Regions from separate parts of the Pelagibacterium flavum genome, predicted to be linked through region 1. Evidence: predicted binding sites of a transcription regulator. Region 1 holds the regulator's gene; the other holds the start of a gene.
What was found. The regulator PhoB, encoded in region 1, activates phosphate uptake and scavenging genes when phosphate is short. The targets are predictions, from matches to a motif close to TGTCATNNANCTGTCAT.

Region 1 (11,309 bases):
AGCTTGCGTTCGTGACGCTCGTTGGCAAAGGCGCGCACGGCGCGGACGCCGCCGATGGATTCCTCGATGCGCTGGTTGAAATCGCCGACCCGGCCATAAAGGCTCTTCCAGGTCATGGTCATGGCGCTTCCGTATTTGAAGATCAGGAAGGCGGCAACCGGGACGATGAACAGGGTGAGCGCGGCGAGCTTGAGGTTCATCAGCGCCATGATGATGAAGGCGCCGATGAAGGTCATCACCGCGATGAACACGTCCTCGGGCCCGTGATGGGCGATCTCGCCGACCTCTTCGAGGTCCTTGGTGACGTGGGTGATCAGGTGTCCGGTTTTCTTGTTGTCGAAATAGCGGAACGAGAGCTTGTGCAGATGATCGAAGGCCTGGCGGCGCATGTCGGTCTCGATGCCGATGCCCAGGGCGTGACCCCAATAGTTGACGACCGAGAGCAGACCCGCATTGAGGATGTAAACGAACAAAAGACCCGCTGCGGCGGCGAGAATCCAGAACCAGTTCTGGCTGGGCAGCAATTGATCGACATAAAGCTGGACGACGACGGGGAAGCTCAGCTCGAGCAGGCCAACGATGACCGCGCAGCCGAAATCGAGGAAAAACAGGCCCTTATAGGGCGCGTAATAGGAGAAAAATCGGCGCAACATGATCGGATCGCTTTCAATACCGCCCGGACCTAGCGCGCAGAAACCAGACCAGTCAAGTCAAGTTTTCGGCGTGATCCGGCGTGACCCGAAAGCTGAGATATTTATGGCCGAAGAAATTTGCAACAGCCCCCACGCCAATGGCCGTGCCGTGCGCCACGGCCTCGGGCAACACGCTCCAGCCGATGGCAGGCAGAAGATGGTGGAGCAAGGCCAGAGAAACCGCCATGACGACCACTGCTCCGAGCGCGTTGACGATGAGAAACAATGTGACCTGCAATGGCACGGGCTGGCGGGAATTGGGAAACACATAAGCGCGGTAAAGCGTGAACCCGGCGCTCATGCCGATGAGATAGGCCACGAACACGGCGGCGGGGAACGGCAGAACAAGCGAGAGGGGAAACCGCACCAGCCAGTTGATCGCCGCCGCCAGACCGCCGAGCAAAAGGAAGCGCACGATCTGGGGCAGTTTAAGGAAGGCTTGTGGGCTCATATGCCGATCCAGGCGAGAAAAAAGCCGAGCGCCAGACCGGCTGCAAGCATGAGGCTCTTGGGATCCTTCATGGCGAAGGCGACAGGATCGTCGTTGAGTTCGCCGCGAAAACTCAGCATCCAGATGCGGCCGATCCACAGAAACAGCGCGGCAGGCATGAGCCACAGCCAGACCGAATCCGAATAGAAATCGGCAGCCAGCGCGTCCTGGGTGAGATAGAGAACCAGGATCAGCACCGAGCCGATGCCGCTCGATACGCCCATGGCCATGATGAAGGGCGCATCGGTGGTGAAATATCCGCGCCCGCTGATTTTGCCCGAGCCGCCATTGTCGGTCATCCGCTGAACCTCGGTATTGCGCTTGGCAAACGAGAGCGAGGCAAACAGGAACATGGAAAAGACCAGAAGCCAGGGCGAAGCCATGACGCCCACGGCGACGATGCCGAGCACCAGCCGCAGGGTGAACAGCACGGCAAGGGTGAAGGCATCGAGGATGGGCTTGCGTTTGATGCCCATGGAATAGGCAACCGTCAGGGCAAGATATGCGCCGAGCGTTACCACGACCAAGGGATTGACCAATGCGCCGAGCGCGAAGGCGGCAATCATGGCGACGGGCATGACGGCGACGGCATGCGCAATCGATATGCGGCCAGCCGCCAGCGGCCGGTTGCGCTTGGACCAGTGGCGGCGGTCATCCGCGATGTCCCAGAGGTCATTGAGCAGATAGGTCGAGGACGCGAGGATCCCCAGAGCAAGAAACGCAATGGCCGCGCTGGTCCAGGCAGTGGGATCGAGCATATGGCCGCCCAGCATGAGCGGCACGAAGACCAGTGCGTTCTTGGCCCATTGATGCAGGCGTGCTTGCTTGACCCAGTCCTTGAGGCGCGGGGGGCGTTTTAGTGTGTGCTCAATCTGTGTCAGGCGGGCAGCGGCGCGACCCACCCTGCCGGTGGTTTCGACCAGAACGCCGCCTTTTGCGATTTTCCAGACGGCAAGATCGGCCCCGCTGTCGCCGGCATAAACAAAGCCATCGGGAAACATTTCGGCCAGTTTTCCGGCCTTTATGGCGCCCTTGAGATTGGTGATGCCATCGGACGCCATGGTCTTGTCGATGAACGCAAAGCGGCGGGCGATGCGGATGGCCAAAAAGCTATCAGCCGCCGTGGCGAGGATGATCTCGCGGCCCTTGGCCTTTTCGGCTTCTGCGTAAGCGATGACGTCGTCGTTGAGCGGGATGTCGTCGACCTCGAGGGTCACATGGCCGGCCAGTTGCTGCTTGAGATGGGCTTTGCCCTTGAGCAGCCAGACGATGAGAGCAAACAGACCGAACGGGTTCTGCTTGAGATAAGCGAACACCGTCTCGTGCAGCAGATCGGTACGGATCAGGGTGTTGTCGAGGTCGAGGACGAGCGGCAGAAGGCCCGATTGGGGCTTCCGGTCGGCGCGGCCTTGTTTGACCGCAATGGCTGATTTGGGCATCGTACCTGCTCGCTTTGCAAAATTCGCCCCCGTTATCGCGGGCGCGAAGCGCTGGTGCAAAGCAAACAGCAAATAAGCGTTAATCAGGGGCGACGCGCAAATCAGTCAAATGCGCGATAAAATTTACGCTTTGTCGATGTGACTCAACAAAGCGCAAACAGGATCAATAAAATTGTAACAAATTCTAAGTTTGTCGCGCGGTCGAACCGAAAAAGTGTGCAACTTTTTCTGACCGCGCTCCTAGTTCGCGACGAATTTTTCGTCGAACGCATAGCCCGCGCCGCGCACGGTGCGGATCGGATCCTTGGCGCGGCCGCGGTTGATGGCCTTGCGCAGCCGGCCGACATGAACGTCCACGGTGCGCTCGTCGACATAGACATCGGTGCCCCAGACGCCATCGAGCAGTTGCTCGCGTGAATAAACGCGGCCGGGATTGCCCATGAGGTATTCGAGCAGGCGGTATTCGGTGGGCCCGAGATGAACTTCCTTGCCCGAGCGGCGCACGCGATGGGTGGTGCGGTCGAGTTCGATATCGCCGGCCTTTAAGATAGCGGCGATCAATTGGGGGTTGGACCGGCGCAACAGGGCGTTGATACGGGCCATGAGCTCGGGAAGCGAGAAGGGTTTGACGACGTAATCGTCGGCGCCGGTGGCCAGCCCGCGCACCCGCTCCTCTTCCTCGCCGCGCGCGGTGAGCATGATGATGGGGATGCGCGCGGTATCGGTGCGGGCGCGGATGCGGCGGCAGATTTCGATGCCTGACGTGCCCGGCAGCATCCAGTCGAGCAGGATGATGTCGGGGGTGTTTTCGGCAATGCGCAGCATCGCCTCTTCCGCATCTTCAGCGGTTGCGACGGAAAAGTCTTCAGCTTCCAGATTGTAGCGCAGAAGTTCGACGAGATCGGCTTCGTCTTCGACAACAAGAACCTGCGGAGTCATAGACTAGCCCTTGATCTGCTCACGCGTGAAATCCTCGGCCTCGGCGGTCAACATCTTGCCGGTCGCGAGGAAATAGGCCTGCTCGGCGATATTGGTCGAGTGGTCGCCCACCCGCTCAAGATTTTTGCCGCAGAACAGCAGGTGCGTACACATGGTGATGTTGCGCGGATCTTCCATCATGTAGGTGAGGAGTTCGCGGAACAGGGAAACATAGAGCGCATCGACATCGGTATCGCGCTCGACCACATCGACCGCCATGTCCTTGTCGCGGGCGGCAAAGGCATCGAGGGCCAGCTTGACCTGGCGCTGGACGAGTTCGCCCATGTGGCGCAGCCCGTTCTTGAACTGAACCGACATGCCGATGCCTTCGAACTGGGTCGAGCGACGGGCCGTGGATTTGGCCATGTCGCCAATGCGTTCGAGATCGTTGGCGACGTGGATCGAAGCGATGACCAGGCGCAGATCCTGCGCCATGGGCTGACGACGGGCGATGATCGACACAGCCATCTCATCGATATGGGCCTGCATCGCGTCGACCTTCTTGTCGGCGGCAACGGTGGCCATGGCGAGTTCGGCATCCGAGCGGATCAGGGCTTCGGTAGCGTTGGAAATCGCCTTTTCCACCAGCCCACCCATTTCCGAGATCGAACGGGCCAGTTCGGTCAATTCATCCTCGTAGGACGTGACGATATGGTCGTTAGGATTGGGCATAACGTGGGGTCTCCTACCCGATGCGGCCAGTGATGTAATCCTGGGTGCGTTTTTCGCGGGGATTGGTGAAGATTTCCTCGGTCGGACCCTCTTCGATCAGTTTGCCGAGATGAAAGAACGCGGTCTTTTGTGACACGCGGGCTGCCTGCTGCATTGAGTGGGTGACGATAACGATGGTGTAATTGGCACGCAGTTCGTCGATCAGTTCCTCAATGATCGCGGTCGCGATCGGGTCGAGGGCCGAACAGGGCTCGTCCATCAGGATGACTTCAGGTCCGACCGCAATGGCGCGAGCGATGCAAAGTCGCTGCTGCTGACCACCCGAAAGCCCGGTGCCGGGCGAATGAAGTCGGTCCTTGACCTCTTCGAACAGTCCTGCCTTTTGCAAAGCGGTGACGACGATTTCCTCAAGGTCGGACTTGTTGCGAGCCAGACCGTGAATTTTGGGGCCGTAGGCGACGTTTTCAAAGATCGACTTGGGGAACGGGTTGGGTTTCTGGAATACCATGCCGATCCGGGCCCGCAGTTCGACCACGTCCAGGCTGGGATCGTAGAGGCTGCCGCCATCGAGTGCGATATTGCCGGTGACCTTGCAACCCTCAATGGTGTCGTTCATGCGGTTGATACAGCGCAGGAACGTGGACTTGCCGCACCCCGAGGGCCCGATAAAGGCCGATACCGACTTTTCGGGAATGTCGATGGACACATCGAACAGTGCCTGCTTGGCGCCATAGAATACATTGACGTCCTGAGCGCTGATCTTGGTTCGCCGGCCTTCTGGATCAGGTGTCCTGATCGTCTCATGAGCCGAAGCCGTCTGGGAGGGAGCGGAAGTCGCCATTTGCCTATCCTAACTGGTTTCTACCACGTACGCTGCAAGCGCTGCCGCAGGAATATCGCTATCGCGTTCATTGCAATCAGAAAGCCCAGCAGCACCAGAATACCCGCGGAGGTGCGTGCGACAAACCCGCGCTCGGGGCTGTCGGCCCAGATAAATATCTGAGTCGGCAAGGCCGTAGAGGCTTCCATCAGGCCGCCCGGAGGGCTTGTGATGAAGGCGTTCATACCGATAAGCAGCAGCGGAGCGGTTTCTCCGAGTGCCTGTGCGAGGCCGATGATCGTGCCCGTCAATATGCCCGGCAGAGCCAGCGGGAGAACGTGGTGCATGATGACCTGATGACGCGATGCGCCCATCCCCAATGCCGCCTCACGGATCGAGGGCGGGATCGATTTGAGCGAAGCGCGCGTCACGATGATGATAGTGGGCAGCGTCATGAGCGCGAGAACCAACCCGCCGACGAGCGGTGCTGAACGGGGCAGACCGAAAACCTGCAGGAAGACCGCCAACCCCAAGAGCCCGAAGACGATGGAAGGCACGGCCGCCAGATTGTTGATGTTGACCTCAATCACGTCGGTGACCCGGTTCTTGGGCGCGAATTCCTCAAGGTAGATCGCCGCAGCAATGCCAGCGGGAAAGCTGATGACGAAACATACGAGCAGGGCGTAGAAGGACCCGGTGATGGCCCCAGCCAACCCGGCCAACTCAGGGAACCGGCTGTCCGCGTTGAAGAACAGAGCCCAATTGAACGGTCTTGACACCCGGTCCTGCTCGACAAGCTGGTCGAACAGTTCGATCTGTGCGTCGGATACACGGCGCCTGCTCTCGGGCAGGTCGCGATCGATCACACCCTTGTTGAGCTGGTCGTAAGGGTCCGATGCCGGAATTTCCAGCGTCAATGTCTGACCGACTGCACCAGGATTGCGCATGACCGCGTCGCGGACAAGGAACTGGGTGTTGTTGGTCAGGATTTGGCCCGCGGTTCGCAGCGTCGCTGCATCCTCAATAGCCGGGAAAAGGTCTTCGATCGCTTCGGCAGTAACCGCGCGCCAGTTGCTGGCCTGCAGATCCTGCGCGTCGACATATTCTGCCGAAATCGGAAAATCCACGCGGACATGGGTTTGAGTGAAGGCCTGATAGCCGCCAAGGACCAGCGTGAATAGCAGGATACCAAGCAACCCGATCGCCGTGGAAATGGCGGCTATGCCATAGAGGCGCAACCGCGCCTCTGCCGCGTATCGGCGGCGACGTTGCGCAGCCCTTTGATCCGGGCTGATCACTGTGACGGAGGGAGCTGCGATATCGGCCATGTTGCGGTCCTCAGTCATACTGTTCGCGATATTTGCGCACGATCGTCAGAGCGACGACGTTGAGACAGAGCGTCACGATGAAGAGCACCAGACCGAGCGCAAACGCGGCCAGGGTCTTGGGACTATCGAAAGCGGTGTCCCCGATGAGCAGTGTTACGATCTGCACGGTCACGGTGGTTACCGAGTCGAGGGGATTGACATTGAGCGTGGCGATCAGGCCGGCGGCCATGACCACGATCATCGTTTCACCGATGGCGCGTGACAGGGCCAGCAGGACGCCGCCCATGATCCCCGGCAACGCGGCGGGAAGCATGACCTTTGTCATGGTTTCAGCGCGGGTGGCGCCCATGGCCAGCGAGCCATCGCGCAACGAGCGTGGCACGGCACGCAACGCGTCGTCCGACAATGACGAGATGAAGGGGATGATCATGATCCCCATCACACCGCCCGCAGCGAGCGCGGAATTGGGTGAAGTTGCCAGACCCATGAGATTGCCCGCCTCGCGAATTGCGGGGGCAACAGTCAGAACCGCGAAAAAGCCGTAAACCACGGTCGGAACGCCTGCCAGGATTTCCAGCAAAGGCTTGACCACGTTGCGGAACCGATCGTTGGCATATTCAACCAGATAAATGGCGGTGAAGATGCCGATAGGCGTAGCGACAAACATCGCAATAGCGGCGATGACCAGCGTGCCTAGAAAAACAGGTACCGCGCCAAAGGCACCGGCGCCGGCGATCTGATCTTCACGGATCGGAATCTGCGGCTCCCAGTTGAGCCCGAAGAAAAATTCATGGGCCGGTACCATCGCGAAGAACCGCATCGCCTCATAGACCAGCGACACGATGATCCCAATGGTGGTGAGAATGGCCACGATCGAACAAAAGATCATGAAGCCGGTCAGAAACAACTCGACATTGGTGCGGGCACGGAAGCGATGATTGAGCCGCGTATAGGCGACAAAGGCCGCTATGATCATGATGGCAACTGCGACCACCACCATGGCCCAGCCGGCGATAGTCTGCCAGCGCACCAGCGTTTCGGCAGCATCGAGAATGGCCTGCTCAGGGGTTCCGAAGATCACGCCAGCAGCGACGTTCTTGATTTCGGACATGAGCAGTTGCACCCGCGCCGGGGCCAGACCTTCAGTGAGGCTCGACGGCAGGGTGGAGACCAGCAGGCTCTCAATGACGCTGTTCTGGAACGCGAGCCAGAGCAGCACCAGGACGAGGGCAGGCACCCCAACCCAGATGGCAACGAAGGCACCGTGATAACCCGGCAATGAATGGGTTTCCGCGCCGTTTGCCGCTGCAAATCTGTTGCCGGCGCCGCGGCCGACATAAAAGGCCGCAAGGGAGAAGACAATGATCGCCAAGAAAAGATAGCCGAGCATTTCCGTGTCTCCTGCCTTGCGGTCCTGAAGGGAAAGGGACCGGGTCGAAACCCGGTCCCAGACATTGGTATTATTCGTAGCGCGTGAAGTGCTCGCCATTCTCGACGCGAGCGCGGGTTGCGTCGCGTTCTTCGTCGGAAAGCGGGATCAGGCCGCGCTCTTCAAGGTAGCCGCCCGGACCGAAGGAAGCTTCGGACACATATTCAGTCACGAATTCTTCGAGGCCAGGAATAACGCCGCGGTGTGCGTTCTTGATGTAGAAGAACAGCGGGCGCGAAACGCCGTAGGAAGCGTCGGCAATGGTTTCAGGCGCAGGCAACACACCTTCGACTGCAACAGCCTTGAGGGTGTCCTGGTTTTCGTAGAGGAACGAATAACCGAAGATGCCCAGGGCATTTTCGTCGGCATTGAGGCGCTGGACAATCAGATTGTCGTTTTCGCCGGCTTCAACGAAAGGCCCGTCCTGACGCATGCGCGAGCAGGTTTCTTCCATCGCGTCTTCATCGAGAGCAGCGATCGCTTCGAATTCCTCGCAACCTTCGAGCATGACGAGCTCGACGAAGGCGTCGCGGGTGCCCGAGGTCGGGGGAGGACCGAAGACGGTGATTTCCATGTCGGGAAGCGAGGAGTCGATTTCCGACCAGTTGGTGTAGGGGTTGGCGACGATTTCGCCATCAACTTCAACTTCAGCAGCCAGCGCCTGGAAGATCTGGGCCTTGGTCAGGTCCATGTCCGGGCCGTTCTGAGAATGGGCAATCGAGAGACCATCAAAGCCAATGAGGACTTCGGTGATGCTGTCGACGCCATTTTCAAGGCAGGTTTCGTATTCGGATTCGGTCATGGCGCGCGAAGCGCCCGTGATATCGGGGTGATCGACACCGACGCCGCCACAGAAAATCTGCATGCCGCCACCGGTACCGGTGGATTCAACGACCGGAGCCGTGCCGCCGGTCATCGCGGCGAACTGCTCGGAAACAGCCTGGGTGTAGGGGAACACAGTGGAGGAGCCCACAATGCGAATCTGGTCACGGCTCTGGGCCTGGGCGCCAGTTGCGCCAAGAGCGGCAACGACGGCCACTGCTGCAGCGCTGGCGTAAAGTGCGGTTTTCATGTTTCTGATCTTCCTTCGTGTCAGAAGCGTCAGGGCATAAGCCCCTTGGGTTTTGATGAAACCGGACATTTGTCTTTGCGGCTCCATCTCGAAAACACGGGCAACCTATGGCTGGCAGCTAAAGGTTCTATGTCATTTCTGTGACACTTGGATGACATCGCAACTTGCTGATATTGAATATAAAAATGCGCCGCCCCCTGTGGGAAACGGCGCATTGATAATATTTGTGACGAAGAAGCGGTCAGCGGGGCAGGAGGATTTCCACGCGAGTCCCCTCGCCCAGCTTCGAGCGGATGGAGAGCAGGCCGTGGTGGCGGGCAACGATGTGCTTGACGATGGCAAGGCCCAGGCCGGTGCCCTTTTTCTTGCGGTTGGCTTCGGCATCTCCGCGATAGAAGCGCTCGGTGAGGCGCGGCACGTGTTCCTCGGCAATGCCCGCACCGAAATCGGTAACGGTAATGGCGTGGTGGTCGCCTGAGCGGCTGGCGCTGGCAATGAGCGCTATCTCCACCCTGCCCCCGTCCCCGCCATATTTGATGGCGTTGTCGGCGAGGTTTTCCACCACTTCGAACAATTCCTGACGATCGCCGATGATGGTCACGGGTTCCTCGGGCAATTTTAGGTCGAGGACCAGTTCGGCGGCTTCGATCTTGGGCTCGAGAGTTTCGGCGACCTCACGCAGCAGCAGGTTGAGATTGACCTCGGTGGTGGGCTTGACGTGCTGGCGCAACTCGATGCGCGAAAGCGAGAGCAGGTCATCAATCAGGCTCGACATGCGCTCGGACTGGCTGCGCATGATGCCGAGGAACCGGCTGCGCGCCGCCTCGTCCTTTGCCGCGGGGCCCTGCAAGGTGTCGATAAACCCCATCAGCGACGTCAGCGGGGTGCGCAATTCGTGGCTGGCATTGGCGATGAAATCGCCGCGCATGCGGTCGGTGCGCTTCTGCTCGGTGAAATCGTAAAGGGTGATGGCCACGAAACTGCGGTCCTCGCCGGGGCGGTAGGGCACGACCGAGGCGCGATACCATGTTTCGTTGGGAACCGGGATGTGAAGTTCGGTGCCCTGGGCCGTCCCGGTCTCGATGGCCTTGTCTATGGCTTCCACAAGGTCGGGATCACGCAGGGTGAAGGCTAGGGGATCGCCCGTCTTGGCGCGGGGAAAGCGCTTGAGCGCGGCTGGATTGCGGTAAATCAGCACCGCCCTTTCATTGATGATCAGGCACGGCTCGGTGAGGATGTCGGAAAACTGCTCAACGGCGGTGTCGATGCCGGCAAGTGCGTCGGACGCTTTATCGGCTGCATCCGATTGACGCGAAGCGCGCGTCGCAATGGCGGTGATGGCAACGATGGCCAGAATGACCACACCGGAATCGAGGGGAGCGACCCTGCCGAATGCAGCCAATGCCATGACAAGTAAAATGGCAGCGGCGCCGACCAGGAACGGCGACGCCATGACGATTGGCCGGACCGCCGCGGGTCGCGTCTTCACTCTCTGTCCTGCGCTCATTGCAAATGAATCATCAATCATGACAATGGCCATATCGCGCGTGCATGACAATGGCATGATGAGCCGAGCGCCGCCGATTATGACATTTGTTACACAAAGCGCCCCGAGAGGACTTGATCTATATGGATGGCTTCGACCTCGAAAACCCAGAACTCGACGAGACAATCAAGGATCGGGCGCTGACCAGTGGCGGCTATCCTTATACCGAGAAGCTCAAGACCAAGGATTACGAAAAGCATCTGCGGGCCCTGCAGATCGAGCTGGTCAAGCTCCAACGCCATCTGGCCGAGACCGGAGAGCGCGTTCTGGCCCTGTTCGAGGGACGGGATTCGGCGGGAAAGGGCGGCACGATCAAGCGTTTCCTGGAAAATCTCAATCCGCGCAACGCGCGCACCGTGGCTTTGCCGGTTCCTTCGGACCGCGAGCGCACGCAATGGTATTTCCAGCGTTATGTGACACATCTGCCAGCGGGCGGTGAAATCGTGCTGTTCGACCGTTCCTGGTACAATCGCGCCGTGGTCGAGCCGGTGATGGGCTTTTGCACGCCGAGCCAGACCGAAAACTTCCTGCACGAGGCGCCGCCCTTCGAGCGGATGATAGCCGAGGAAGGCATTCATCTGTTCAAGTTCTGGCTGGAGATCGGGCGGGAAATGCAGCTCAGGCGCTTTCATGCCCGCCAGCACGACCCGCTCAAGGTCTGGAAACTTTCTCCTGTCGATCTCAAGGCACTCAACAAGTGGGATGAATACACAAAGGCGCGCAACAAGATGTTCGTGGCGACCGATACGCCCGATACGCCCTGGACGGTGATCCGGGCCAACGACAAGAAGCGCGCCCGGATCGCGGCCATCCAGTCGGTCCTCTGGCCGATCGATTACGCCG
Region 2 (11,309 bases), 1.9 Mb from region 1:
TCGGCGGTTCGCTGTCGGTTGGCGGCAATGCGACATTCGACAACTTCCTGGTCGGTATCGAAGGCTCGGCCCATTACGGCTATTCGAACGCCACCAACGATTGGGGCTATGTGCTGGGTCTTGAAGGCCGGGCAGGTTATCTGGTTGCGCCAGAGGTTCTGGTTTACCTCTCGGGCGGTGCTGCCTATCTCGATCCCGCTCCTTCGGACTGGTACGCGACGGCCGGCGCCGGGGTGGAGTTTGCCGTTACAGACCAGATGTCGGTCGATGTGCAGTACCGCTATCTCTGGGCCAGCACGTCTTCGGCCAATTCGATCGGTGTTTCCGCTCTCTGGCACTTTTAGGCCGACTGGTCCGACGCCAAGGCGATGATCGCTGCGGCGTCGGCGCCTGAAGGGAGCGTTCCCAACGTGTGGCCCCAATCGTCTCCAAGGCGGGTTGCGGCGAAGATTTCGCCAGCAATGGATGTGGGGCCGCGCAGCAGCAGGCTGGCCTGGAGCAACAGTGCCATGGTTTCGGTGACGCGGCGGGCCTGCGATTCATCGAATGGATGGGCGAGGGTGGTTTTCAGGCTGGCGAGCGCGCTATCGAAAGCGGTGTGCATCCCGCGAGCGCCGTTCAATTCGGCCATCAGCGCCTTGATGGCGCCGGGCGAGCGGGCGATGGTGCGCATGACATCGAGGGCGATGATGTTGCCCGAACCTTCCCAGATCGCATTGAGCGGGGCTTCGCGATAGAGCCAGGGCATGGGCGTGTCTTCGATATATCCCATGCCGCCAAGCGCTTCCATGGCTTCGGCGGTGACCAGCGGGCAGCGCTTGTTGTTCCAATATTTGGCGAGCGCGACGGCGAGGCGGGCAAATTCGGTTTCCTGATCATCAAAGGCGGTGGCGACGCGCATGGCCAGGGTCAGCGCTCCGAGCCATTCGAGGGTCAGATCGGCAAGAACCGAAGCCATGAGCGGCTGATCGATCAGCGTTTTTCCGAAGGTCTTGCGGTGTCTGGTCCAGTAGAGGGCTCCGATCAACGCGCGGCGCATCAGGCCCGCCGGAGCGACGGCGGTGTCCAGGCGGGTGTGGTGGACCATTTCCAGAATTGTGCGGACCCCATCGCCGGGCGCGCCGAGCGGTTCGGCATAGGCGCCATGATACTCGATCTCGGCGGAGGCGTTGGCGCGGTTGCCGAGCTTGGCCTTCAACCGCATCAGGTGGATGGCGTTGAGCGTACCATCGGGCAGGCGGCGCGGCACGAGAAAGCAGGAAAGGCCCTCCGGCCCTTGCGCGAGGGTGAGGAAGGCATCGGACATGGGCGCCGAACAGAACCATTTGTGTCCGGTCAACCGGTAAACGCCGTTGGCCGGTTCGGCGATGGTCCGGTTGGCGCGAACGTCCGAGCCGCCCTGCTTTTCCGTCATCGCCATTCCCACAGTGGCTGCGGATTTCTGTCCGAAGGGAACATCGGCAGGATCATATGCCGGGATGCTCGCGAGGCGCGTGAGCTCGGCCGCCAACCCGTCATGCCGGCGCAGGACCGGAAGGGCGGCATAGGTCATGGTCATGGGGCAGCAGGTGCCCGGCTCGATCTGGCTGGCCAGATAGACCATGGCGGCGTGGGCCGCGTGACTTCCCGGCCGGGCCTCCGTCCAGGGCAGAGCGGCGTAGCCGGCCTCAAGGCCCAGTGTCATCAGACGATGATAGGCTTCGGGATAGATTATGGTGTCGATGCGCCGCCCGCCGGTGTCGAAGCGCTCTAGCACCGGGCCGGATCCGGTGGCCAGACGCTGCCCGTCGGTGACCGTGTCGGACCGGCCCAGTTGCTCAGCCAGGTGGCGCGGGGCCGGGTGATCGGTCGGGACGAGCGAGCGCAGTAGCGGATCGTCGTCCCACAAGGGCAGGGCGCCGCGTGGGGGCGGCTGGTTGGTTACCGCGAAGGGATCGACAGGGCTCATATATCCTCTCCACCGGCAATTGGACCTCTGGCGGGGCTTGGCGTCAATCGGGCAGAGGAACCTTTCGTTCGCAATGCCCGTTTTCGAAAGGCGGGGTAGCTGGAGAAAGGACTGGAAAAATGGATGAACGGGATCGGGAAACGGTAGTGGTCACCGATGGCGGCAGTGGAGGGGCCGGAGGGTTGATTTTTGCCGTGATCATCGCGCTGGTGGCGATTATTGGTGTCATCTACTTCGTCAACATCAATTCCGGTGGCGAGGGCGGGACGGTTTCCGTCGATGTCCCGGCGGTGGACGTGACGCAATAGTGGCGCAAATGGAAGCTGTCGAACGACTGGTGCTCGATGACGACGGCCGTTTTCCCAATAGCGCGCTGGCCGTTCTGGTCTATCGCACCGCGGTTTCGGGAGGTGCATCGGTCGAAGCCTTCGAGACCCTGTTTTCAACACATGGCTGGCCGGCCCGGTGGGCCGGCTCGATTTTTCAGTACCATCATTATCATTCAACCGCTCACGAGGCGCTTGGCGTCGCCAGCGGCAACGCGCAAATCACCTTGGGCGGTCCACAGGGGCGCACTGTGGCGGTCCATAAGGGCGATGCAATCGTGATCCCGGCAGGCGTCGCCCACAAGCTCGAAAACGCCAGTGGCGATTTCGAAGTCGTTGGCGCTTACCCGCCGGGCCAGGATTGGGATATCCTTACGGGCAAAGACGGTGAGCGCGAGGCTGCGCTTGCCAATATCGGGCGTGTTCCGCTGCCTCAGTCCGATCCGGTACAGGGCAAAGGGGGAACGCTGCCTGGGGCCTGGAGCGAGAGATAAATCATGAAGTGGCGGGGGCGAAAAAGATCGTCCAATATCGAGGACAGACGCGCTTCGAGTGGCGGAATGTTCCGTCGGTCCTCGGGTACGGGAAGATCAGGGTTTCGCATTCCCACCGGCGGGCGATCCGGCGGTGGACTGGGGATCGGGGTGGTCATTGTTGTCCTGATTATCGGGGTGGCGCTGGGGATCAATCCCATGTCGCTGCTCGATGGCAGTCTGGGCACGGGAACCAGTGGTCCGGGCTCGGTCTCGCGGCCGCTGCCCGAAGCCGGGGAGGACGAACTTGCCGATTTCGTTGCGGTGGTTGTTCAGGACACCGAGGATCTGTGGACCGAGGTGTTTTTCGAGAACGGCATGACCTATGAACCGGCCACCGTGGTGTTATTCACCGACACTGACCGGTCGGCCTGCGGGCTGGCCGATGCACGCACAGGACCTTTCTACTGTCCGGGTGACCGGAATGTTTATATCGACCTCTCTTTCTATGAAACGCTGCGCAGCCAGTTCGGTGCGCCCGGCGACTTCGCCCAGGCCTATGTGATTGCCCATGAGATCGGGCATCACGTCCAGAACCTGGTCGGCGTGCTGCCCGAATATTCGCGCGCCATACAATCGATGAGCGAAGAGGAGGCCAACGCCTATTCAGTGCGGATCGAGCTTCAGGCCGATTGCTATGCCGGCATCTGGGCAAGCTATGTCGGGGAAGAAAACCTGCTTGAAAAAGGCGACATTGAGGAGGCCATTAATGCCGCCGAGCAGATCGGGGACGACGCCATCCAGCGCAGGACACAGGGCATGGTCATTCCCAAAACCTTCACGCACGGCACGTCCGAGCAGCGCCAGGACTGGTTCGAGAGCGGATATTCGTCGGGCAATGTGGGGCAGTGCGACACGTTTTCCAATGAGTTTTAGATCAACCTCATCCTAAGATTCAGGATGAGGCAGGTCGCTGAATCTGATTCCGGTCCAGGCGGTAACCTGCTGCGATATAAGCGGATTTCACCTGGTCCCGTCTGGGGAGCGGGCCATGATGACAAGTGGCTTGACCATAACTAATTGATTATATATCTTCATGGTTAAGTTCACGGAGATAACGATCATGTTCAAGTCTTTTCTTGCCGCCCTTTTCGCTGCTGCGGCGCTATCCACACCATCTATCGCCCAGACCGAAGGAGCATCAGCTGTGAGCACATCCATCTATTCTGACCGAGTCGCGGTCAATGGTGTCGAGCTCTATTACGAAGTCCACGGAGAAGGGGAGCCGCTGGTCATGCTCCATGGCGGAGTCAACCCATCCGACATGTTCGGCGCTCCGCTGGCGCGCATGGCCGAAACGCACAAGGTTTACGCCATTCATCTTCGCGGTCACGGGTTCAGCACCGATAGCGACGCACCGTGGAGCTATGAGCAGATGGCCGACGATCTTGCGGCGCTGCTGGATGAATTGGAGATTGAAACTGTCGATATTATGGGGTGGTCGATGGGTGGCGGTGTCGCGCTGCAAACGGCCATTCGTCACCCCGACCGGGTGGGCAAGCTGGTCGTGATTTCCATGAGCATAAACAATGAAGGTAAATTCCCGGAAATCCAGGATCAGTTTGAAGCGATGCCTGCGATGGCACCGCAGTTCGCGCAACAGCTTTCGCAGTCGCCTCTGGCGACGCTCTACCCCGACGTCGACTGGGAAGCGATGTTTCGCAAGACCGGCGAGATGAACCAGAGCGGATATGACTGGACTGAGGATTTTGCCCAGATCACATCGCCGACCCTACTGATCTTTGCCGACGCCGACATGATGTATCCCGAGCACATGGTGGAGATGTACAGGTTGCTGGGCGGCGGTACGCGCGACGCGGGAATCGACGGATCCCTGCGCCCGACGCCAAACCAGTTGGCCATCATTCCTGACACGACCCATTACGATCTGATGCTCAAGGGAGCCGACGTCGCTACGGATTTCGCCAAAGCATTTCTGGCGAAATAACAGTGCCAAAAGTGCGGGCCCCTGGTTGTCAATCAACCCGGGGCCCGTTTTCGTTTCGATTCCGCAACCCCGTTCAAGCCATTGTTCCGGATCGATTTTTTCTAGAGGATTTCCGCGCTCCTTCGAATCGTGGAAATCCTCCGGTTTTTGTTTTTTCGTGCGTCCGAACCGATAAAGTGGTGCCCACTTTATCTGGACACGCTCTATAGCGTGATGCGGTAGATGCCGAAGCCCGCTTCACTGGTTTCGCCGGTCGGCTCAATGGAGACCGCGGTGACGTCGGCCAAGTGCTGCTCGGCTGCGGGGCCGGTTTCAAACAACACTGTGGTATCGCCAATTTCGGCCAGAGACCAGTTGCTGTCGGCCGCCGGATTGATGGTGCCCTGCTCGACGATGTAGCGAACGATCAGGTCGCGGTTGGTGTCGGGACCCATGAAGATGACCTTGTCGGGGCCGATGCCGGGGAAGCCGCCGCCGCCGCCAGCGCGGTAGTTGTTGGTGGCAACCACGAACTGAGCCTCGGGGTCGATGGGCTGGCCTTCATACATCAGGTCAACAATACGCTGGGCATCGGGGTTCTCCAACGCACCGCCGTCAGCGGCGTATTTCGAGGGCTGTGTCACGTCGATCTTATAGGTCACCCCGTCAATCACATCGAAATTATAAGACGGAAAGGAGGGGTTGATGAGCGGGGCATCGCTGGAACCGGGCTCGACCTGATTGAAGATGCCGGCCGAACGTTCGAGCCATTCCTTGACGTCGGCGCCGGTGAGCAGCACCGCCTGGATGGTGTTGGGGTAGAGATAGAGATCGGCAACGTTGCGGATGGCGACGGGGCCGACGGGAACGTCGGTATAATATTCCGGGCCGCCGCGACCACCGGCCTTGAAGGGAGCAGCGGCCGAGATGATCGGGATGCCTTCCCATTCGGTGCCGGCCATCATCTGTTCGAGATAAGCCTTCTGGGCGATGTTGACGATCTGCACGGACGGATCGTCGGCCACCAGCGCGAAATAGGAGTGCAGTGCAGCGGCGGTTTCACCAACCGGGCGGCGGACGTAGTCGAGGGTTGCCTGGTGCTCCTCGTCGACCGCTTGAGTGACGGTGTCTTCGGATTCAACGGTCGGGGTAACGGCGCCATCGACGCGCTCGTAGATGGGGCGCGCTTCGGAGGTGTGGGAAAGGATCGACCAGGTGCCGGAATCGTCGACTTCGAGCAGCAGGTCGACAAGGCCCATATGGCTGCCCCAGAAGCCGGCCATAACGGCAGGTTTCCCGTTCAGCGTACCGGCTTCGACATCGACGCCTTCGATGCCCTCATAGTCAGGGCCGGGGAAGACGAGATGCTGGTGGCCCGCCAGGATCACATCGATGCCCTCGATGGCGCCGAGCTGGAGGGAAACGTTTTCCATCATCGGAGACGCTTGCCCGCCCTCGATGCCGCCATGGTTCATGGCGACGATGATGTCGGCGCCTTCTTCGCGCATGATGGGCACATAATACCGGGCGGTTTCGATGATGTCGCGCGGGGCGACCTTGCCGGTCAGATGGGCGGAATCCCAGGTCATGATCTGGGGCGGGACGAAGCCGATCAGGCCGATGCGGATGGTCTTGGTTTCGCCAGCGCCATCGGTCAGTTCCTTTTCGACGATCACGTAGGGTTCAAACAGCGTGTCATCATCGGCGATGTTGTCGGGCAGGGTTTCGCCGCGCACGACATTGGCCAGGACGACCGGATACTGGGCTCCGGCCATCGCCGTTTCGAGGAATTCGAGGCCATAGTTGAATTCGTGGTTGCCGATGGTGCCCGCATCGTAGCCGAGTGCGTTCATGGCTGCGATGGTTGGGTGGATATCCTCAGCGTCAACGCCGCGCTCGTAAGCGACATAGTCGCCCATCGGGCTACCCTGGAGCATGTCGCCATTGTCGAGCAGGATCGCATTGCCCGCTTCGGCACGAATGTTCTCGATGATCGAGGCGGTGCGCGCCATGCCCAGCGTGTTGTCTTCACGATCGGCGTAATAGTCGTAAGGCAGCAGGTTGACGTGGATGTCGGTGGTTTCAAGGATACGCAAATGGGCCTGATTGATCTGCGCCATGGCCGCAAAAGGATGCATGACGATGGCGGCGGCGCCGACCGAGGCCGTGCCCGCTAGAAAGGCGCGGCGGCTGATTGAGAGATTATGATGCATGATGTCCCTCCGAAAGGACGCTGGGGTTTGTTGAATCACCAAGAATGATGCGAGGCGCACGTCTCCCCATTGCCGCAGTTTTCTGACGGCCCGATGACGCGCGCGTGATTACCTTCCCGCTTTTTTATCTTTTGGTCAAATATTCGTTGTGACCTGATACGCGTCCTGCCGAAATGCGCAGCGACGCCAAGCGGTCGATGTTCAGGACGCTTGTGGTCCATGCACGCTCGCAGAGGAGCTGCAGCCGATTTGCGAAGAGCCGACCGGAAGACTCACCATCGGTGCGGTAAGTCTCAACCAGATCCGGCATCTCGGGTATGCCGGATCTGGTTTTTTGGCGTTGCGCTTAGCGATTTTGCAGAGCAGCAAGCATTTGCTGGACCTGCGGCAAGGACCGCACGAAGCGGAAATAGTCATGGTCCGGCGCAACGGTCTGCATCAGATCAAGCCATACGCCCATGCCGTTGCCGCCATTGACAAAAACGACCCAGCCGTCGCGGCTGGTGACGTTGTAGACCACGATGGCATTTTCGCCCCAATCCGAGCCGGAGTGAAACACATAGCGTGACTCTTCGAAGTCGGCGACGCTCCAGCCGAGCGACTGGCCCGTTTCAATCGGGCACAGCGAAGTGTCATCCATGGTGCAGGGGGCGTGATCGGAACTGTCGAGCACCGAGGTCGTTCGGGCGTTGGCGGCTTCACCCGTCAGCGGGGTCTCTTCCATCATCGCAACGAACAACCGGGCATAGGCGGGTGCTGTAACAAACAGGTTGTCCGCCGCGCTGGGCGGCATTTCCGCATCTCCGATGGCGTCATAGACCGCCTCGCCGCGCTGCATCGGCGTAGCCAGACGATCCGCCGGCATACCGGCGGCACCAAGACTCACGTCGTTTTCGACGCCAGCGGGCTGGAGCACCCATTCATGAACCAACTCGGCGAAGTCGGCATCCATACGCCGTGCAGCAAATTCTGCGAGAATTTCATACCCAGCGCCGGAATAGGTAAATCCTGTCCCTGGGTCCTGAATGAAGGCCAGGCGGCCGTCTTCATAGTTGTACGGCCAGTTTTTCAAACCCGCCTGATGGGAGAGCAAAATCGCTGGTGTCAGCAACTCGTAGCGTGGATCGTCAGCCAGATCGGGGTGAACATATTCATTTGAGACCGGCTCATGCAGCGAGAGTTTGCCGGCCTCGGCAAGACGCAGAACGAGTTCGGCCGTCACGGTCTTGGCGATGGAGGCAGTGTTGAAAAGGGTGGAGGCGCTGGCGGGAACACCTGGCCCCTGCTCACCGGCATAGCCGCTCCAGGCCACTGCGCCATTCTCGATACGGACGACGGCAAGGCCAGCCGAGGGGTATGCCTGTAAGGCAGCGGACGCAGCATCCGCGAAACCGGCCGGGGCATCCTGGGCTATGGCACCCGTGCTCAAAAAGGCAGCCAAAAGTGCCGTAACCAAACGAATTTTCATGCCGATGTCCCCGAGCTATTGTCTAGTCAGTGCCGGCCGGCCGCCAAGGCGGCGGGCGGCAATTTGCCGAAGGTTTTTCGGCTGCAGGCTCCGAGGTGTCAAGTCACTCGGCGCGGGTGCCGCTTACTCGGCCACGACTTCCATGCCCTTCTGCTCGCGCACCAGATTGATGAAGCGCTTGAAGAGGTAATGGGCGTCGTGCGGGCCGGGGGAGGCCTCAGGGTGATACTGGACCGAAAAGATCGGCTTGCCTTCAACGGCAAGGCCGGCGTTAGAGCCATCGAACAGCGATGTGTGGGTTTCGACCACGCCGGTGGGCAGGCTGTCGCTGTCGACAGCGAAGCCGTGGTTCATCGAGGTGATCTCGACCTTGCCGGTGGTGAGGTCCTTGACCGGATGGTTGGCGCCGTGATGGCCCTGATGCATCTTTGTGGTCTTGCCGCCGAGGGCGAGGCCCAAAAGCTGGTGGCCGAGGCAGATGCCGAACACGGGCTTGCCGGTTTCCATGACCTTCCTGATGGTCGGTACAGCATATTCGCCAGTCGCCGCGGGATCGCCGGGGCCATTGGAGAGAAATATCCCGTCGGGATTGTGCGCCATGATGTCTTCGACCGTCGCGGTGGCCGGAACGACCGTTACGCGGGCACCCTGATCGGCGATACAACGCAGGATGTTGCGCTTGGCACCGTAATCGATGGCTACAATGTGAAAATCGGGGTTTTCGACGCGGCCATAGCCCTCTCCCAGCCGCCAGCGGGTCTCGTCCCATTTGTAGGTCTGGGTGGTCGAGACTTCTTTGGCGAGATCGAGACCTTCGAGACCGGGGAACTGGTCGAGTTCGACCTTGAGCGCGGCGTCGTTGAAATTGCCGTCCGGAGAATGGGCGATCACGGCGTCGGCCATGCCCTTTTCGCGGATCAGGGCGGTCAGCGCGCGGGTATCGAGCCCGGCGATGCCGATGATGCCGCGCTTTTTGAGCCAGGCGTCGAGCCGTTCGGCGGCGCGGTAGTTGGACGGACTGGTGACGTCGGCCTTGATGACGGCACCGCGGATGCCAGAGGCGGCCGCCATGTTAACGGTCTCGATGTCTTCGTCGTTGGCGCCGACATTGCCGATATGGGGGAAGGTGAAGGTGATGATCTGGCCGGCGTAGGAGGGATCGGTCAGGATTTCCTGATAACCGGTCATGGCGGTGTTGAAGCACACTTCGCCGACGGCCGTACCGATAGCGCCGATGCCTTGGCCCTCAAGGCGCGTCCCATCGCGCAGGATAAGGACTGCGGTGGGGGCGGATTCTTTCCAACCGGACACGGGGCTTCTCCATTTTCATGCATCAGAGCCATGTGGCTCTACGACTTTGTTTTGTCGTGCTTCCGGACCGAATGAGTGGTGTCCACTTATTCTGGAAGCGCTCCAGTTCAGGCGCGCGGAACCTCCGGCGATGGTCGCCGTCTGGTGGTTCTGCTCCGCCCTATATTGAATTTGCGCGAACCTATTTGAAGGGCACGGCGCGGTCAACCGAGTCGTTGGGAATTGAAAGTGTTCAAAATCAAAAGCTTAGCATGAATCGGGCAAGCGATTGGCTTTGCGGACACGCTTGGGCTATAGGAACGGCACCAAAACAGGACAACGAACCTCAAGGGAAACCGATCATGCGCGATCAGATCAGTGCTGCCATGAAGGACGCCATGAAGGCGCGCGACGGCCGCCGGACGACGACGCTGCGACTCATCAATGCCGCCATCAAGGACCGTGAAATCGCGGCGCGGGGCGAGGGCAAGGATGGCATCGGAGATGAGGATATCCTTGCCATCCTGCAAAAGATGGTCAAGCAGCGCGAGGAGTCGGCGGCACTTTACGGCCAGAACGGGCGGCCCGAACTCGAAGCGCAGGAGCGCGAGGAAATCGAGATCATCAAGGAATTCCTGCCAAAACCCCTGACCGAGGCCGAGGTCGATGCGGCGATCAAGGCGGCCATTGCCGAAACCGGAGCCGAAGGGCTGCGCGACATGGGCAAGGTCGTGGGCGTGCTCAAGGCCAAATACCCCGGACAGATCGATTTCGGCCAGGCCTCCAAGCAGGTCAAGGCACAGCTCGGCGCCTGATCTTTTCTCACGCAAATATCAGGCGTAAGGTTCCCGGGTTGTTGCGGCTTAGGGGACTATCATGGCTGACGAAAACAAGTCGTCGCGCTTTCCATCCATTCTCACCGGGCTTCGCGGGGTGCTGATGCTGCTCGCGGGGATTTATGCCGTACTGTTTCCCGGAGCGGCCCTTCTCGTGCTAACGACCCTGGCGGCGGCGCTGTTCGTCATCGACGGGGTGCTGGGTTTGTGGGCCATCACATTCGGAGGCGGTAAAACCGGCAATTTTTGGTTCGACGTGGTGCGCAATGCCCTCTCGATCGTCGTGGGCATCCTGATTCTCATCTCGCCGCTGCTGGGTACGCTGATTACCGCGGCATTCCTCGTTTATCTGGTTGCCTTTCAGGCGATTTTTGTCGGGGCCATGGAGATTGTCGTTGTCGTGCGCGAACGCGAACTCTACGCCAAGATCTGGCCGGTGCTGCTCAGCGGCGTGCTTTACGTCCTGTTCGGGCTCTTGCTTGCCTTCTGGCCGCTCGAGGCCGCCGTGGCCCTGGTCATGGTTGGCGGCGTGCTGATGATGGTCTTTGCCTTCGGCCTGCTTGGCCTTGCCTGGCGGCTTTGGCAAGCGGGCCACTGAGGCTGTGAATAAGGAGGAAAAGCGCGGGAACAGGTGACAAAGCGCCGGCTAGCGCTTACCTAACGTCCATGCGCTTTTCCGATCATTTTCTGGACGAGATTCGAAATCGCCTGCCGATAACGCAGGTGGTGGGCGAGCATGTGGTTTGGGACAAGCGCAAATCCCAGCCC

Region 2: OF122_RS06355 (bifunctional 2',3'-cyclic-nucleotide 2'-phosphodiesterase/3'-nucleotidase) is a predicted target of PhoB. The motif match lies at 7,030-7,046, and genes of this name have one in related genera.

The regions. Positions count from the first base shown of each region.
Region 1 is NZ_CP107716.1:3,333,909-3,345,217, forward strand. Features, by position in the region: gene OF122_RS16780 (ABC transporter ATP-binding protein) at 1-653, opposite strand, end outside; gene OF122_RS16785 (GtrA family protein) at 706-1,143, opposite strand; gene OF122_RS16790 (UbiA family prenyltransferase) at 1,140-2,621, opposite strand; gene phoB (phosphate regulon transcriptional regulator PhoB) at 2,862-3,560, opposite strand; gene phoU (phosphate signaling complex protein PhoU) at 3,564-4,271, opposite strand; gene pstB (phosphate ABC transporter ATP-binding protein PstB) at 4,285-5,112, opposite strand; gene pstA (phosphate ABC transporter permease PstA) at 5,133-6,419, opposite strand; gene pstC (phosphate ABC transporter permease subunit PstC) at 6,430-7,809, opposite strand; gene OF122_RS16820 (substrate-binding domain-containing protein) at 7,880-8,920, opposite strand; gene OF122_RS16825 (sensor histidine kinase) at 9,162-10,409, opposite strand; gene ppk2 (polyphosphate kinase 2) at 10,550-11,309, shown strand, end outside.
Region 2 is NZ_CP107716.1:1,278,179-1,289,487, forward strand. Features, by position in the region: gene OF122_RS06325 (outer membrane protein) at 1-344, shown strand, start outside; gene OF122_RS06330 (acyl-CoA dehydrogenase family protein) at 341-1,948, opposite strand; gene OF122_RS06335 (hypothetical protein) at 2,068-2,256, shown strand; gene OF122_RS06340 (cupin domain-containing protein) at 2,265-2,768, shown strand; gene ypfJ (KPN_02809 family neutral zinc metallopeptidase) at 2,772-3,683, shown strand; gene OF122_RS06350 (alpha/beta fold hydrolase) at 3,871-4,755, shown strand; gene OF122_RS06355 (bifunctional 2',3'-cyclic-nucleotide 2'-phosphodiesterase/3'-nucleotidase) at 4,959-6,947, opposite strand; gene OF122_RS06360 (serine hydrolase domain-containing protein) at 7,294-8,415, opposite strand; gene carA (glutamine-hydrolyzing carbamoyl-phosphate synthase small subunit) at 8,539-9,726, opposite strand; gene OF122_RS06370 (GatB/YqeY domain-containing protein) at 10,065-10,520, shown strand; gene OF122_RS06375 (HdeD family acid-resistance protein) at 10,582-11,139, shown strand; gene dnaG (DNA primase) at 11,208-11,309, shown strand, end outside.